Regions from separate parts of the Paenibacillus algicola genome, predicted to be linked through region 1. Evidence: riboswitches for the same ligand, from Rfam matches in the RefSeq annotation. Region 1 holds a riboswitch; each other region holds the start of a gene.
The links. Region 1 has a riboswitch for cyclic di-AMP ahead of E6C60_RS16865 (TrkH family potassium uptake protein). Riboswitches for the same ligand answer to the same signal wherever they lie in the genome.
Positions count from the first base shown of each region.

Region 2: another riboswitch for cyclic di-AMP. It lies ahead of E6C60_RS00500 (C40 family peptidase); the one in region 1 lies ahead of E6C60_RS16865 (TrkH family potassium uptake protein).
Region 3: another riboswitch for cyclic di-AMP. It lies ahead of E6C60_RS00140 (ubiquitin-like domain-containing protein); the one in region 1 lies ahead of E6C60_RS16865 (TrkH family potassium uptake protein).
Region 4: another riboswitch for cyclic di-AMP. It lies ahead of E6C60_RS11385 (C40 family peptidase); the one in region 1 lies ahead of E6C60_RS16865 (TrkH family potassium uptake protein).

Region 1 covers NZ_CP040396.1:3,598,595-3,601,967, reverse strand. The annotation lists gene E6C60_RS16870 (CPBP family intramembrane glutamic endopeptidase) at 1-1,084, opposite strand, end outside; cyclic di-AMP (ydaO/yuaA leader) riboswitch at 1,401-1,545, shown strand; gene E6C60_RS16865 (TrkH family potassium uptake protein) at 1,626-2,966, shown strand; gene E6C60_RS16860 (potassium channel family protein) at 2,981-3,373, shown strand, end outside.
Region 2 covers NZ_CP040396.1:100,954-104,326, forward strand. The annotation lists gene E6C60_RS00490 (c-type cytochrome) at 1-302, opposite strand, end outside; gene E6C60_RS00495 (GNAT family N-acetyltransferase) at 447-935, opposite strand; gene E6C60_RS00500 (C40 family peptidase) at 1,198-1,671, opposite strand; cyclic di-AMP (ydaO/yuaA leader) riboswitch at 1,675-1,814, opposite strand; gene E6C60_RS00505 (hypothetical protein) at 2,048-2,869, opposite strand; gene E6C60_RS00510 (M1 family metallopeptidase) at 2,880-3,373, opposite strand, start outside.
Region 3 covers NZ_CP040396.1:28,527-31,899, reverse strand. The annotation lists gene rsmA (16S rRNA (adenine(1518)-N(6)/adenine(1519)-N(6))-dimethyltransferase RsmA) at 1-174, opposite strand, end outside; gene rnmV (ribonuclease M5) at 174-722, opposite strand; gene E6C60_RS00140 (ubiquitin-like domain-containing protein) at 826-2,055, opposite strand; cyclic di-AMP (ydaO/yuaA leader) riboswitch at 2,332-2,550, opposite strand; gene E6C60_RS00135 (TatD family hydrolase) at 2,757-3,373, opposite strand, start outside.
Region 4 covers NZ_CP040396.1:2,458,493-2,461,865, reverse strand. The annotation lists gene E6C60_RS11400 (UDP-N-acetylmuramoyl-L-alanyl-D-glutamate--2,6-diaminopimelate ligase) at 1-215, shown strand, start outside; gene E6C60_RS11395 (PQQ-dependent sugar dehydrogenase) at 279-1,427, shown strand; gene E6C60_RS11390 (four-helix bundle copper-binding protein) at 1,509-1,847, shown strand; cyclic di-AMP (ydaO/yuaA leader) riboswitch at 2,022-2,155, shown strand; gene E6C60_RS11385 (C40 family peptidase) at 2,160-2,636, shown strand; gene E6C60_RS11380 (2Fe-2S iron-sulfur cluster-binding protein) at 2,726-3,118, shown strand; gene E6C60_RS11375 (hypothetical protein) at 3,179-3,373, shown strand, end outside.

The sequences.
Region 1 (3,373 bases):
CGGTCTCACGGACCTCGGGAAAAGGATTCAAGCCATCCTCTTTGAGCCACAGCCCTGTTCCCCCGGCAAGAGAGAAGTAGACCAGGGCCGAAAAGACCAGGGAGTAGCCGGCATAGAAGAGAAGCCGCCCGCCGATCATGGTCTCCGACATCCCTTGAGCTTCATAGGACGGCAGCATATTGTACACATTGAGCATTTGCGTTACAAACACGATGACTGCAAGCAGAACGCCTCGCTTCCAGGAGATGTACATCCGGGTTCTGACGCTGTAAATGACGGCCAGGATGCCTAGGAGAAGGGTGAACAGCCCGTAGCCCAGCAAGGTAAGCAGCACCGCAGCCATGGTCTGCTGATCGACATAAGCCAGATGAGATTCAGGAGCGGCAAAAGCCGGCTCGAAAGAACGAAGCTGTCCATTCTCAAAAGTAAAGGCAAGCTGCAGCATCGCATCCCCGGCCTTAGCATCAGGGTCCCGGTAGATCAGCCCGGGCTCACGTTTGCCTGTGACCATCGTCAGCTGCTCGGGATCATAGCCTGCGCGCTGTACCCAAGGGGCAGCTAAAGCCTGCTTCTCCGCAAGCGTCAGCTCTCCTTCGAGCAGGAGCAGCAGCTGCCGCTGCGCCCGGCCCTCCTGCAGCATGGCGCCCTCATAGCCGGAGTCCTGCGAATCGTAGGTGAAGCCGGCGATCGCTCCGGTATGCATATTGACATCGACATGGATGGCGTTGCTATTTCCTTGATCGAGAGTGACCCGGTACAGCTCATAAGGATATTTCTCCTTGAATTGTTCGTCATAGAGCTGCACCAGCTTCTCCTTCATCAGGTAGCCGTAAAGCTCAGAGCGCGCAGTATATGTCACTAAGGGCTCTTGGCTGCTGCCGGGACTGAGCGTCATCTGTTCGGTATAAAAGCGCTGTGCCGCCGCTGCTGCTTCGGATTTGTCGATGGGCTGGGGGGTTGACGCCCCGGAATATAGTGCAGGGTACACCTGCAGGGCGAGAAACAGTATACAGCCGGCCAAAGCCATCAGGAGCAAGGGCTTGAAATCTGGCCTAAGGACCAGCGGGGAGCCTGACCGATTCATGATGTCCCTCCTTATATTGCGAAATGGATTTTTCAGATTGGTGACTCTGTTGAAGGCTTTGTTATTTAGAAGTATATAGGCTGGGATGCCGGGAGCACAAATAAGGGCGCATGGTCCAAGGAAGGAAACCTTCAAATAGCTTGAAAAAAACTGAAAACACGGGAAAGATTTCGAAAACCTCAGAAAAGGGGATGCTGTGATTCTGGAATATGGCTAATTTGAACCTTTTTACATGGATTTCCGTCAAAAACGGTTTTGGATATTCCCTGGCTGCATGCGTTATAATCACATCATGTCAGAACGTCATGACGATAATTGAATAGATCAGCCGAGTTTCGATAAGAAAACGGGGGAACCATGTAATTGGGGTGAATTTCGCTTTTTGCAGGAGAAGCGAATAGGGCAGCCTGTGATATGCCCGAATCCGTCAGCTAACCTCGTAGGCTGTGTGCACAGGGACCCAAACGCGATAAAAAGGCATTGGATTTCCAGTGTCTTTTTTATGTGCCATTTTTAAGAGGTGAGCAAAGTGAAACGGAAGTTGAAATGGAAGCTGAAATGGCTCCGCTTGTCCCCGCCGCAGTTTCTGGTTGCGGGCTTTAGTGCCATTATTTTGACGGGGGCTTTTCTGCTGATGCTTCCCATAGCCAGCGAAAGCGGGGAAGGGCTCGGATTTATGGATGCCTTGTTTACGGCCACCTCTGCAACCTGCGTTACGGGTCTTGTCGTTGTGGATACAGAAACGTTCTTCAGCACGTTTGGGGAAATCGTCATTATGTGTATGATACAAGTAGGCGGCCTGGGCTTTATGACGATGGCTACCTTGATTGCGCTGGTTCTCAAGCGCCGAATCTCGCTCAAGGATCGGCTGATCCTGCAGGAGGCCATGAATCAGACCGCTATGGAAGGGATCGTGCGGCTGATCCGAAGAGTGCTGCTGTACTCCTTGTATATTGAAGGGGTGGCTGTAATCATTTATACGGCCAGATGGGCATTCGATATGCCCTTGGGCAAAGCGGCCTATTTTGCCGTTTTCCACGCGATCAGCCTGTTTAACAATGCGGGCTTTGATCTGTTCGGAGATTTCAGAAGCCTGACGGGTTATGTGAGTGATCCTTTTGTTAATCTTACGAGCCTATTTCTTATTATATCCGGCGGAATCGGTTTTATTGTAATGTCAGAAATCGTAGATTATAAAACCCGGCGGAAGCTGTCCCTGCACTCCAAGGTGGTGCTGTCCATGACGGGAGCGCTGATTGTGATCGGTACGGTCATTATATTTATATTTGAATTTACGAATGTCAAAACGCTGGGCGCACTGGGCTGGGACGGCAAGCTGTGGGGCTCCTTGTTCCAGTCCGTCACGCCGCGGACGGCAGGGGCCAACACCTTGAATATTCCGGATTTGCGCCAGGCCACTCAGTTTTTTATCATTATTCTTATGTTTATTGGAGCATCGCCGGGATCGGCGGGCGGGGGAATCAAGACGACGACCTTTACGATTATGATCGGTGCCGTCATTTCGATGATTCGCGGACGTGATGATATCGTGCTGTTCCGTCACCGGCTGGCGCAGGAGCGGATCTTTAAGGCACTGACGGTCTCTCTGCTGGCTCTGCTGTTTATTGTAGCAGTGGCTATGGTGCTGTCTACAACGGAGGATGCGAGCTTTTTGGCGATTCTGTTTGAAACGGCCTCGGCATTTTCTACGGTAGGATTGTCCATGGGACTGACGCCCGAGCTGTCCCTGCTCGGCAAGGTACTGATTACGGTGACCATGTTTGCGGGCCGGGTCGGCCTGCTGACACTCGTATTCGCGCTCGGGCCGAAGAAGGGAAAAGAGCTGTACCGGTATCCGGAAGGCAAAATGATTATTGGATAAGGGGATAGAAGGACATGAAACCAAAACAGTTTGCGGTGATCGGCCTTGGTCGCTTCGGCGCCAGTCTGGCGCTGGAGCTGATGGACCTTGGCTATGAGGTGCTGGGCGTGGACCGGGACGAAGAGATTGTGGAGGATATGAGCGATCTGCTGACACATACCGTTGTTGCGGATGCTACGGATGAAGAGGTGCTGAAATCGCTAGGCATCCGAAACTTTGACTGCGGGATTGTGGCCATCGGCGATGATATCCAGACGAGCATCCTGACGGCAATTCAGCTCAAGGAGCTTGGTGTGAAGACGGTCGTAGCCAAAGCGATCTCGGTGCTGCACGGAAGGGCTCTGGATAAGCTGGGCGTGGATCGCGTGATTTTTCCGGAGCGGGATATGGGCATCCGGGTCGCGCAT
Region 2 (3,373 bases), 980 kb from region 1:
TCCTTGAAAGCAGGCATGCCTGGTGGGCGGCCTTTAGAAATCACAGTGAAGAGGGCTTCAGCATCCAGCTTAGCGCCTACCTGATTCAGAGCCGGGCCTGCACCGCCTTGAAGCTGGTCTCCATGACAGGTAATACAGCTGCTCTTCAGTACGGCTTCAGCGTCTGCTGCAACCATAGTAACCTCCGGCATGGTCGGCTTCGCTTCTTCTGCAGCCTCTTCTTTACCTGGAAGCGTGAACAACAATACAAGAGCCAACGCGCATGAGAAGAAGAAAATGCCGCTCATGATCCATTTCTGCATCGTCAAATCGTCCTTTCCTATGTATGTGCATGTATTCCTATTATAGACGATCCTGTCGGGACAGCAAAGCAGTTGTGACAAAAAAAGCACAGACATGCTCATCTGAAAGCTATAATATCACAGAATCGTGACAAAATGCAGTCTTTAGCCCGGCACATATTCCATACAATAAAACTCGGCCATCCCGGAAGGCGTAAGCTTCTCATAAGAATCCGTAATGCCAAAGCCGGCCTTGCGGTAGGTGCGGATCGCGCGCTCGTTCCAGGCCAGAACCTCCAGATCTAAGGGGCCGCTTGGATAACGGCGCTTGGCCTCGTCTACAATGGCCTCCACAAATCGCTTACCCATTCCATGTCCGCACCAATCAGGGCGCATCCCGAGACCGATGCGAATGACCCGGTCCAAGGGAAATAGCTGTGCGAACCCCCATAGTCTGTCCTGCTCATCCACTACAGAAAGATACTGCTCCTCCCGAATGAGGGGATCGCCGAATTCCACGCCAAGCTGAACCATTTGCTCCCACGGGAGCCAGCCATAAATATTGTAGGGCTCTGGATAACGCCAGCTGCATACGTCGATTGCATGCTCAAAGGTCATGGGAACTGCTCGAAATAAAGGGTATGAGTCAATCATGGGAGGCACCTCACGGCAAAGGGTTGTTTACGCTTTGAAAATATACAACATATTATTTTCCAAAATGTGTTTCATACTCAGGGATACGGGTATTAAAGCAGTAAGACGCACGAGAAGATAAAAAGTTGTGGCTTTTACATATTTTTTTGTAAAATGAAAAACCTTTTGCCTTCTTCCTGCGTTATAGAAGTATAGCACAAACAAAAGCCCCGAAGAGATGTTGGCGCATCTGCTTCGAGGCAAGTCAATGACATGAATTGGATTAGTTGTAATTCACGGCGACGGCCTTGTACTTGCTCTCACTCATGACCCGCTTGGCTCCGACATAACGCTTGGCGAAATAGCTGGAGTTGAGGCTGGTAATAGTGACTCCTTTGGAGCTGGAGGAATGAGCAAACTTGCCGTTGCCTACATAAATCCCAACGTGGGAAACACCGCGGCCTGTCGTATTGAAGAATACGAGATCACCGGCCTTCAGGCTGCTCTTGGACACAGAGGTCCCCACCTTATATTGAGCGGAAGAAACACGCGGTAAGGTGACACCGAGCTTCTTGAACACATAACTTGTAAATCCGGAACAATCAAAGCCTTTCGTCGTTGTTCCACCCATCTTATAGCTTACGCCCATGACCGGCTTAATCGTGCTGGTAAGCTTTGAATCTGCGAAAGCGCTTCCGGCAGTAATGCTGAGCGCGAGCGCTAAACCAAGTGAGACTGCAGCCAACTTCTTCTTCACGTGAAAAGCTCCTTCCAAGCCTGCGAGGTTAGCTTAAGGGTTCGGTTGAGAAGGTTAACCTATGACCCCTCTGTTACAAGGTCAATTCACCCAGGACGGATCCCCCGTTTTCCTTACATTCGGAAATTCGGCTTTCTGAAAAATGTTAAAGTATTGGACTCAACGACAATATGGCTAGGTACATAAATGATGACATCAAGATGACAAATTTGTTACTATCACTTTCGTTATTTTAGCAGAGTATTTACATTTTGGCAAACAAAGGAACGATATTTAATAAAAAAAGAAACGGATGTCCCGGGAAGCAGCAAAAAGGAGCTGTCGCCACAAGATTCAATCTTGTCGGCAGCTCCTTTTTTAGTGGACCGATAACTTTTTATTTTGTAGATGATGATTTAAATACGTGATACTGTGAGGCCATTCCCCACACTTGAAAAAGGCTCTTCAGGAAATAGGAAGCCTGCTGCAGCAATAGGCCGATCAGGCCCGACCACCATAAGGACATCCCGCCGATCAGTAACGAGGACAGCAGGGCCAGGCCGCCAATGAGCAGGGAGAGCGGAAGCGCGCTGCCGAGGCGGCGCAGGAACAAGAGCAGGGCTGAGGGAGTTCCTGTGCCGGACGTATATCCAAACTGCATGTACAGCAAAGCCAGACGGATGATCCATACATACAGAAGCCATCCCAGCACCCAGAGTCCCGGCTGCAGCAGCGCCTGCGGATGACGGGCTGCTTCAATGAAGGAAGGCAGGGCCTCCGGAAGTAACCAATACAAGGGCAGCCCCAGCAGGATCAGCTCCAGGATATAGAACAGCGTCAAGGGCTTCCACAGCTTCCGCATGCCTTGAAAAAGAAACAGCCCCCGCTCCCCCTCGGCTTCCCGGTGAAGATGATACATCATTCCGGCCCGAATGCAGGGAGTCAGCAGAATATGCACAGCCGCAAGGAGAATCAGCATCCATACAGCACCGGAAAGCAGTCCGCCGCGGGTCAATGCCAGCTCTCCTTCAAAAAAATAAAGCAGTCTGCTCAGCTCATGCGGAGCGGGATCGGGGTATCGCAGCAGCAGCGGCACGACGATGGAGGAAATGAGGCGATACAGGCAGTACCCCCAGAGCAGCCGATATACAAACAGCAGAATAATGACATAAAACTGATCCTTCACACTTCCCCATCCTAAACCCGCGTATGTTCTCATATAATCCCCCCTACCATGACAGCGCTCCGTACAGCGTCTCGATCAGCTTGGTGACGCTCAGGTTCCAGCGTGTCACCTGCTTGGCCTCCATGCCGGCCTTTAAATAGTTGTTCACATGCTTGTTCTCAAGCACCATCGTGTAGTCGGGATCAGCCATCGCCCAGATCAGCGGGGAGGAGGAGGTCACCTTGAAGCGTGCAGCCTCGCTGCTGCCGTCCCACACCCGGCGGATCGTTTCTCCATTCTCAAAAGCGAACGTCACGGGCACCTGGTGAACCGGTCCTCCCCGGCTGCTCAGCGTCACTGTGGTCGTATAGGAAGGATGGTCTGCTGTACCGGTGGAGGCCCCCTCAATACTTTCCACGGCAACATCCATCATCTGTGCGCCATACACATAGTGGTCGAAATAGCTTTGCCATGATGATTCGGTGATCTGCTCTACAACCTGCTGGAAGTCCGCTGTAGTGGGATGCTTGAAGCGATATTTTTGGGCATAGGCTTTCA
Region 3 (3,373 bases), 900 kb from region 1:
CGGGCCGATTTCCAAAGCTCCCTTCTCCTTGGTCAGATCAGCAGCCTTCACGATATTGTGCAAAATATTCTGGTCAATCAGGAAATTCTGGCCGAGGCTTTTCTTAAATGAAAAACCGTGCCGGGCAATGATCTCCTTCGTTCGTTTCGGTGTTGATATATCTTCAGTTCCCATTAATGCTTCCCTCCGTCTTCAAGCGTAGCAGCCGCTGCCTGAAATTCCTCCGGTGTAATTTGAAACATGGCCAGCCGCTTCAGCAGCTGCTTGCCATTGCAATAGCCGATACCAAGCTGATTGCCGATCTGCATGCGTCTTGCCGCCGCATCTGGATGCAGCAGCAGCCCCGCCTCAATAACCTCCTCCATGGAGATCAGGCTGTCCGCTTTATCGAACGCTGTATGCACGCGAGAGAGGGCGTGCCGGATCGCCTCAACAGATGCATTCTCGACACCGATATCGCCCTTGCGGGTCGCATCAGCCTCCGGAATAAACGCGTGCTTGCAGCCCGGCACCTTGGCATCGATGATTTTGCGAATCCGCTCTCCCGCATGGTCGGGATCTGTCAGAATAATGACACCTCGCCGCTCCTGCGCAAGCTTCACCTTGGCAATGACCGCGCGGTTTACCGCAGAGCCTCCCGTCTCGATCGTATCGGCCTCTACAGCACGCTTCACCGCGACCGTATCATCCCGGCCCTCCACCACAATAACTTCCTTGATCATGCTTCATTCGTCCTTCCAAAAAAAAGAAGAGGATCATATCCTCTTCTTAGCATCTCATTATATTACATAAATAGTAGCCTATTTCTCATGGAAAAGTAAAACATTAGTTCGATTCAGGCTTGACGGGTCCAATGACATACACGGTATGCCCGTTCTTGCGTCCGAAGTTCAGTGCTGCACGCAGCGAGTCGTAATACACGTCAATCTTGTTGCCCTTGATCGCACCGCCTGTATCTTCGGCACGGCGGAAGCCAATGCCCTCAATATAAACCCACCAGCCAATCGGAATGACGTTAGGATCTACAGCGATGGTGCGGCCTTCCGTAACACGCGTACCGGAAGCGGTCTTCGTACCGATGCCCGGCTGCTCCGAGGAGTACGCCGTCATGGATACATTCTTCAGGACCTTCTTATATTCAAAATCAATACCGGCTTTAGAAACGACGTTGTTCTGCTTACTCTCTGAGCTTGAGCTCGACTGAACGGCGGCCTTTGGCTGAACGGCAGGCGTCTTCGCCGAGGTCTTAGTCGTCGTCTTGGCTACAGTCGTTGGCTTTACAGCCTGAACGACCGGCTCTTCCTTCACCGGCTCCGGCGGCTTCTTCGTGCCGACCGCGATCACTTTATCCATCGTCTTGCGTTCGACTTCCTTGGACACCACTTGTTTGGAAACCAGCTGTCCATCTTCATACACCTTCTCAATATGGTGAATGATCAATCCAGGCTCTCCCGCTTGAACCACCCGGTTATCACCCTTCAGAAGCGAAGGGTCTGACGTCTTGATGACCCGGTATTCGCGGACCTCTTCTTCTTGTACCTGCTGCTTACTTACGCGAACAACGCGAATGTCGGAAGCCTCGGACAGCTTGCTGTCCAGTGCAGGAGTTACTTTATCTTCATCCTGGACGGTAATGCCGGCTTTGTTCAGCACGTTCTGTACAGTGTCCTGGGTTGTAAATACCGTTTGCGTATTGCCGTCTGCGGTAACTGTAATAGGAACCGCACGTTGAATGACGATCCGGTCTCCATCCTGAAGACTTCCGTTTAGCGGCATGGATATTTCATCCTGCGGCTTCAGCGAGATCGAATGCTCTTCCAGCACATTTTGCAGCATGGCCTCATTCGTTTCCACCGTGGTCACCCGTCCATCGACCACCAGGTGAATTTCTTTGCCCGACTGGTTGTGTATAATCAGCAGTACGAGCAGCGTAATGGTGATGGTACCAAAGGCCGCCAGCATCAGTTGACGCAGAAAATCATGCTTCCATCGTAATGCGTATGACATGCTGGATGATTGTGAATCATGGGTCTGTTCTGGTTGTAAAACGCCCACTGCTTCATCCTCCTTCATAGCCCCGCCCTCTAGATCATGCATGAGTGTATATGACGCGACTATAGCAAATTTGTCTCACAGAGTGCCCCGCTATAGATGTGCACCCTGCGTTACGCCCCGTCTATTCGTGCATGTGTTCTGCCACCCCCCTTGTGTATCCCAGGGTATGATGGCGCTCTCTCCAATATTCTGAATATAAAAAAAGCCCGAAAAAGAGTATTAGAGACTCTTCTCGTGGCTTTTCCAGCTGTAGTCTTGGAAAGGATGCACGACCGTTGCCTCTCTTATTTACGCTTACGGGGTTAGCTGTCGGGTTCGGACGTAAGAGAGACGCCCTATCTCGAGTCAACCGCTCATGGCGGCTGCCCTCAAATTCACCCCAAAGACCCGAATTGAAATCAAATACAGTGCTCACAGCCCTTATGTATAGTTGCTCGTTGACCCTGTATCGGTTCCCCCGTTCTCCATGATCTGGAGATTAAGCGAGACGGTTTGTAAATGAATATGCTGCTGGTGTCAAACCAGCGCTTCATAAGTACTGAAAAGATGATACTCTCTTTACATGCAGGTTGTAAAGCAACGTTCAACCACATTTTTTCTGATAAATAGTTAAATTATTGTAATAATCGGACCATTTTTGATGATAAAATCTTAATTCATCGCAAATGCTCGCTTTTTCACCGCTTTTGCTCCCGATTTCATCAAATCCCAAATCGTTCCAGACCATTTCGGGTTGTAATCTCACTAATTTCTTCCAGAGACAACCCCTTCAATGCAGCGGCTTGCTCTGCCACATACTTCACGTAAGAGGACTCATTTCTTTTTCCCCGGAACGGGTGCGGTGTCAAATATGGCGCATCGGTTTCCAGTAAAAGGCGGTCCAGCGGCACCTGTGTCAGCACCTCTTTAGGCTGTTTGGCATTTTTGAACGTAATAGGTCCGCCGAAGGAAATATGAAAGCCCATATGCAGGCACTGCTTGGCCGTTTCCCAGCTGCCGGAGAAGGAGTGCATGACGCCGCCCACCTCCGACGCTTTTTCCTCCTTCAGAATTCGCAGGACATCCTCATGCGCATCCCGATTATGAATCACGATGGGCAGATTCAGCTCCTTCGCCAGCTGAATCTGCTGCCGGAACACCTTATGCTGTATCTCTTTGGGAGACGTGTCCCAATGGTAGTCCAGTCCAATTTCGCCAATGGCTACAACCTTCCGGTGAGCGGTCAGAGAAGCAATCCACTCCAGGTCCTCCTCCTTCATCGCAATGGCGTCTACCGGATGCCAGCCTACGGCTGCATATATAAAATCATATTTTTCCG
Region 4 (3,373 bases), 1.1 Mb from region 1:
TCGATATGAGGCAGGGGCTGTCGGAGCAGCATTTGTCTAAGAGTGAATTTGTCGCGAACCGTCAGGATGCGATTCTCCAAGCCATTCATTCGGCGAATGCAGGCGATCGGATTCTGATTACCGGGCGCGGACACGAGAAATTCCTCTACACTTCTGACGGGTTGCAGCAGATGAGTGATGCCGACATTGTTCAGTCTCATATGGTGCGGGTGTAAATGTTAAATACTGCCGGAAATCCGGCAGTATTTTTATTTATCGAAACAGAGGAGGTTCAGCACATGAAAAAATCCTGGATATGGTTACTGTCCGCGGCGTTATTGTCCTCGTGCTCATCCAGTCCGGTACAGGATGAGTCATCCGGGGACCAGGAAGCCCCTGTGGATCAGCATTCTTCCGGCAGCCAAGCGCCGAAGCAGAATAGTGAGCAGGAAAGCTCCGACGGGTCGTACACGTACAGCGTAGTCGCAGAAGAATTGCAGATTCCATGGTCCATTGCGATCTCCGGGAAGGATATTTACATCAGTGAACGGGAAGGACAGATTGTATCGCTGAAGGATGGTCATCGGGAGCGTCTTCCGGTGGATACGAAGCAGCCTGTTAAGGCGCAGGGTGAAGGAGGGCTATTGGGCCTTGTGCTGGCCCCGGACTTTGCTAGCAGCCGATTAGCTTACGCTTATCACACGTACGAGGAAGGCGGCGAAATGAAGAATCGCGTCATACTCATTCGACAAGAGGAAGAGGCTTGGCAGGAGGTCGAGGCGTTCATTGAGGACATCCCGGGCTCTAATGTGCATAATGGCGGACGCATGAAATGGGGGCCCGATAAGAAGCTGTATTTGACTACCGGGGATGCAGGTGAAGGAGAGATGGCACAGAATGTCGAGAGCCTGGGCGGCAAAATATTACGTATGAACCCGGATGGCTCGATCCCGGAAGACAATCCTTTTCCGAACTCCTATGTGTATTCTTACGGACACCGCAATTCTCAAGGTCTTGCCTGGGATGCGGCAGGGCGCATGTTCAATTCCGAGCATGGTCCCAGCGGCCGTGTTGGCGGGCATGATGAGATAAACAGCATTGAGCCGGGCAGTAATTATGGCTGGCCGGATAACATCGGGGATGAGCAGCAGGAAGGGATGGTGCCTCCTTTGCTTCATACCGGCGAGGAAGCCATTGCCCCTTCGGGAACTCTTTATGAACAAGAGGATATGCTTCTGATTGCGGGTCTGAGGGGAGAAGCATTATACCGCTTTGATCTTGAAAAGAAGAAGCTGAACACTGTACTGGACGGTGTCGGCAGAATTCGCGATGTACAGATGAGTGAGGATGGAGTCTACCTCATTACGAACAATACTGACGGACGCGGGACACCATCTCCAGGAGATGACCGCCTGCTGCTGCTTCAGCCAAAGCAAGAGCAGAAATGATTAAATTTGCAGGATCTGTTTAATGATAAAGGAGACCTGTCCAGGGCAGAATAAATCTTTTACAGGAAAGGAGCACATCTTATGTCAACCATATCACCTGAAAAGCTTCAGCAATGTATTGACGAGTGCCTGCGCTGCATGCAGGCATGCAATCGCTGCTACAGTGCCTGCCTGGAGGAAGAAGACCTGCAAATGATGAAGGAATGTATCCGAATGGATCGGGAATGTGCAGAGCTCTGCGCTTTTGCAGCTCAAGCAATGTCGATGAATAGCAGCTATATGAAGCAAATTTGTGAGGCCTGTGCTGAAATGTGCGAGGCTTGCGGAAACGAGTGCAGCAAGCACGAGCATGAGCACTGCCGTCAATGTGCGGAGGCCTGCTTCTCATGTGCCAAGGCTTGCCGGGAGATGGCGGCCTAACTAATACGCTATTATGAAGTCCTATAAACAGCCCTGAACACTTCCTATTGAATGTGTTTGGGGCTGTTTTTGTCATGCTCCAAGCCCTGACTTCAACCCATGACAAATTAGTTACAAAAATGATTGACAGCTTGTCCTTTGATGTACTACATTAAGGGAGAGAGTTACAAAAAATTCATTAATATGCCGAATTTCGATATAGAAAACGGGGGAACCACTGCCGGGTGAATTATTCTTGTTTGAGAGGGAATATAGGGGACCCTTAACCGAACCCTTAGCTAACTCCGTAGGCACCGAAGGGAGCACTATCTTTTGAAGAAGCTGCTATTGTCTGTACTAGGTTCTGCTTTAATCTTTTCATCGGGTGCGGTTACGGCATTCGCAGATCAGGGGCCGAAGCTTCAAGCTGAAGTGACTAAGCTTGTCGGAACCCCTTATAAGTGGGGCGGCACGACCGTAAGTGGATTTGACTGCTCCGGATTCATTTTGTACATATTCAGCAAGTATAATGTAGACCTGCCACGTACCTCCGCAGCCCAGGCTACCGTAGGTGTGAAGGTAGAGCGTGATGATTTAAGGCTTGGTGATCTGGTATTCTTCAATACGTCGGGCAGAGGCGTATCTCATGCCGGAGTCTACATTGGTAACGGTCAATTTGCGCATGCTTCCACCAGTAAAGGTGTAAGAATCAGCAAGCTGAGCGAATCTTACTATGACAGCAAGTACGTGACTGCACGCCGGGTGATCGACCAGAAGGATTACATCCAGATGGTGGGCGAAATCAGCTAAGCAAGAGGTATTATGATTGGAATCAGGGGCCTGCGATGAACTTCGCAGGCTTTTTGTGTATCATGGAGATATGAAGAGGGGGTGATTCCATGCTCAAGCGACTGAAGTCATATCTGAATCAACGCCGGAAGTCCGCTTCTAACCTTGAGCCGGAGCTCGTGATCACAACGGAGCGGGACGAAGAGCGCACCCTGCTTCTCATTAAATCCGGTGTGCAGAGGTCGGTAGAGCCGATCATCGGGGAGACCGTTCTTCAGATCGCGGAGATGCATCAGGTTGAATGGAACTCCTTTTGCAAACGTGGAACCTGTGCGCGATGCCGCTGCATCATACTGGAAGGAGAGGAGCTGCTCTCCTCTCCGAACGAGGCTGAGGAGGCTCGGCTCGATCCGGAGGAGCTGGAGGAAGGCTACCGGTTAGGCTGCCAAGTCAAGGTGAAGCAGCCCGGAGATATGACGATTCGGCACGCGCCTTATTTCTAGGAATAAGGAGAGCGCCAGATGCCGCATGCTATCTTGTATAACGGTTAGGAGGGAATGTGTATGACTCGAAACCTGCAAAAGGTGCCCTATGGATATGTCCCCCCTGTGGAGACAACCAAAGGCACACTGATCTATTATGATCCTTTTGAAGAAATCGGCAGAGAGCAAGGGCTGTCTCAAGCGGTACAGGTGAAGAGCGAGCAGGCATTTCAGCGGCTCGTGCTTTATCCACTCCATGAACAGACGATGAAACGA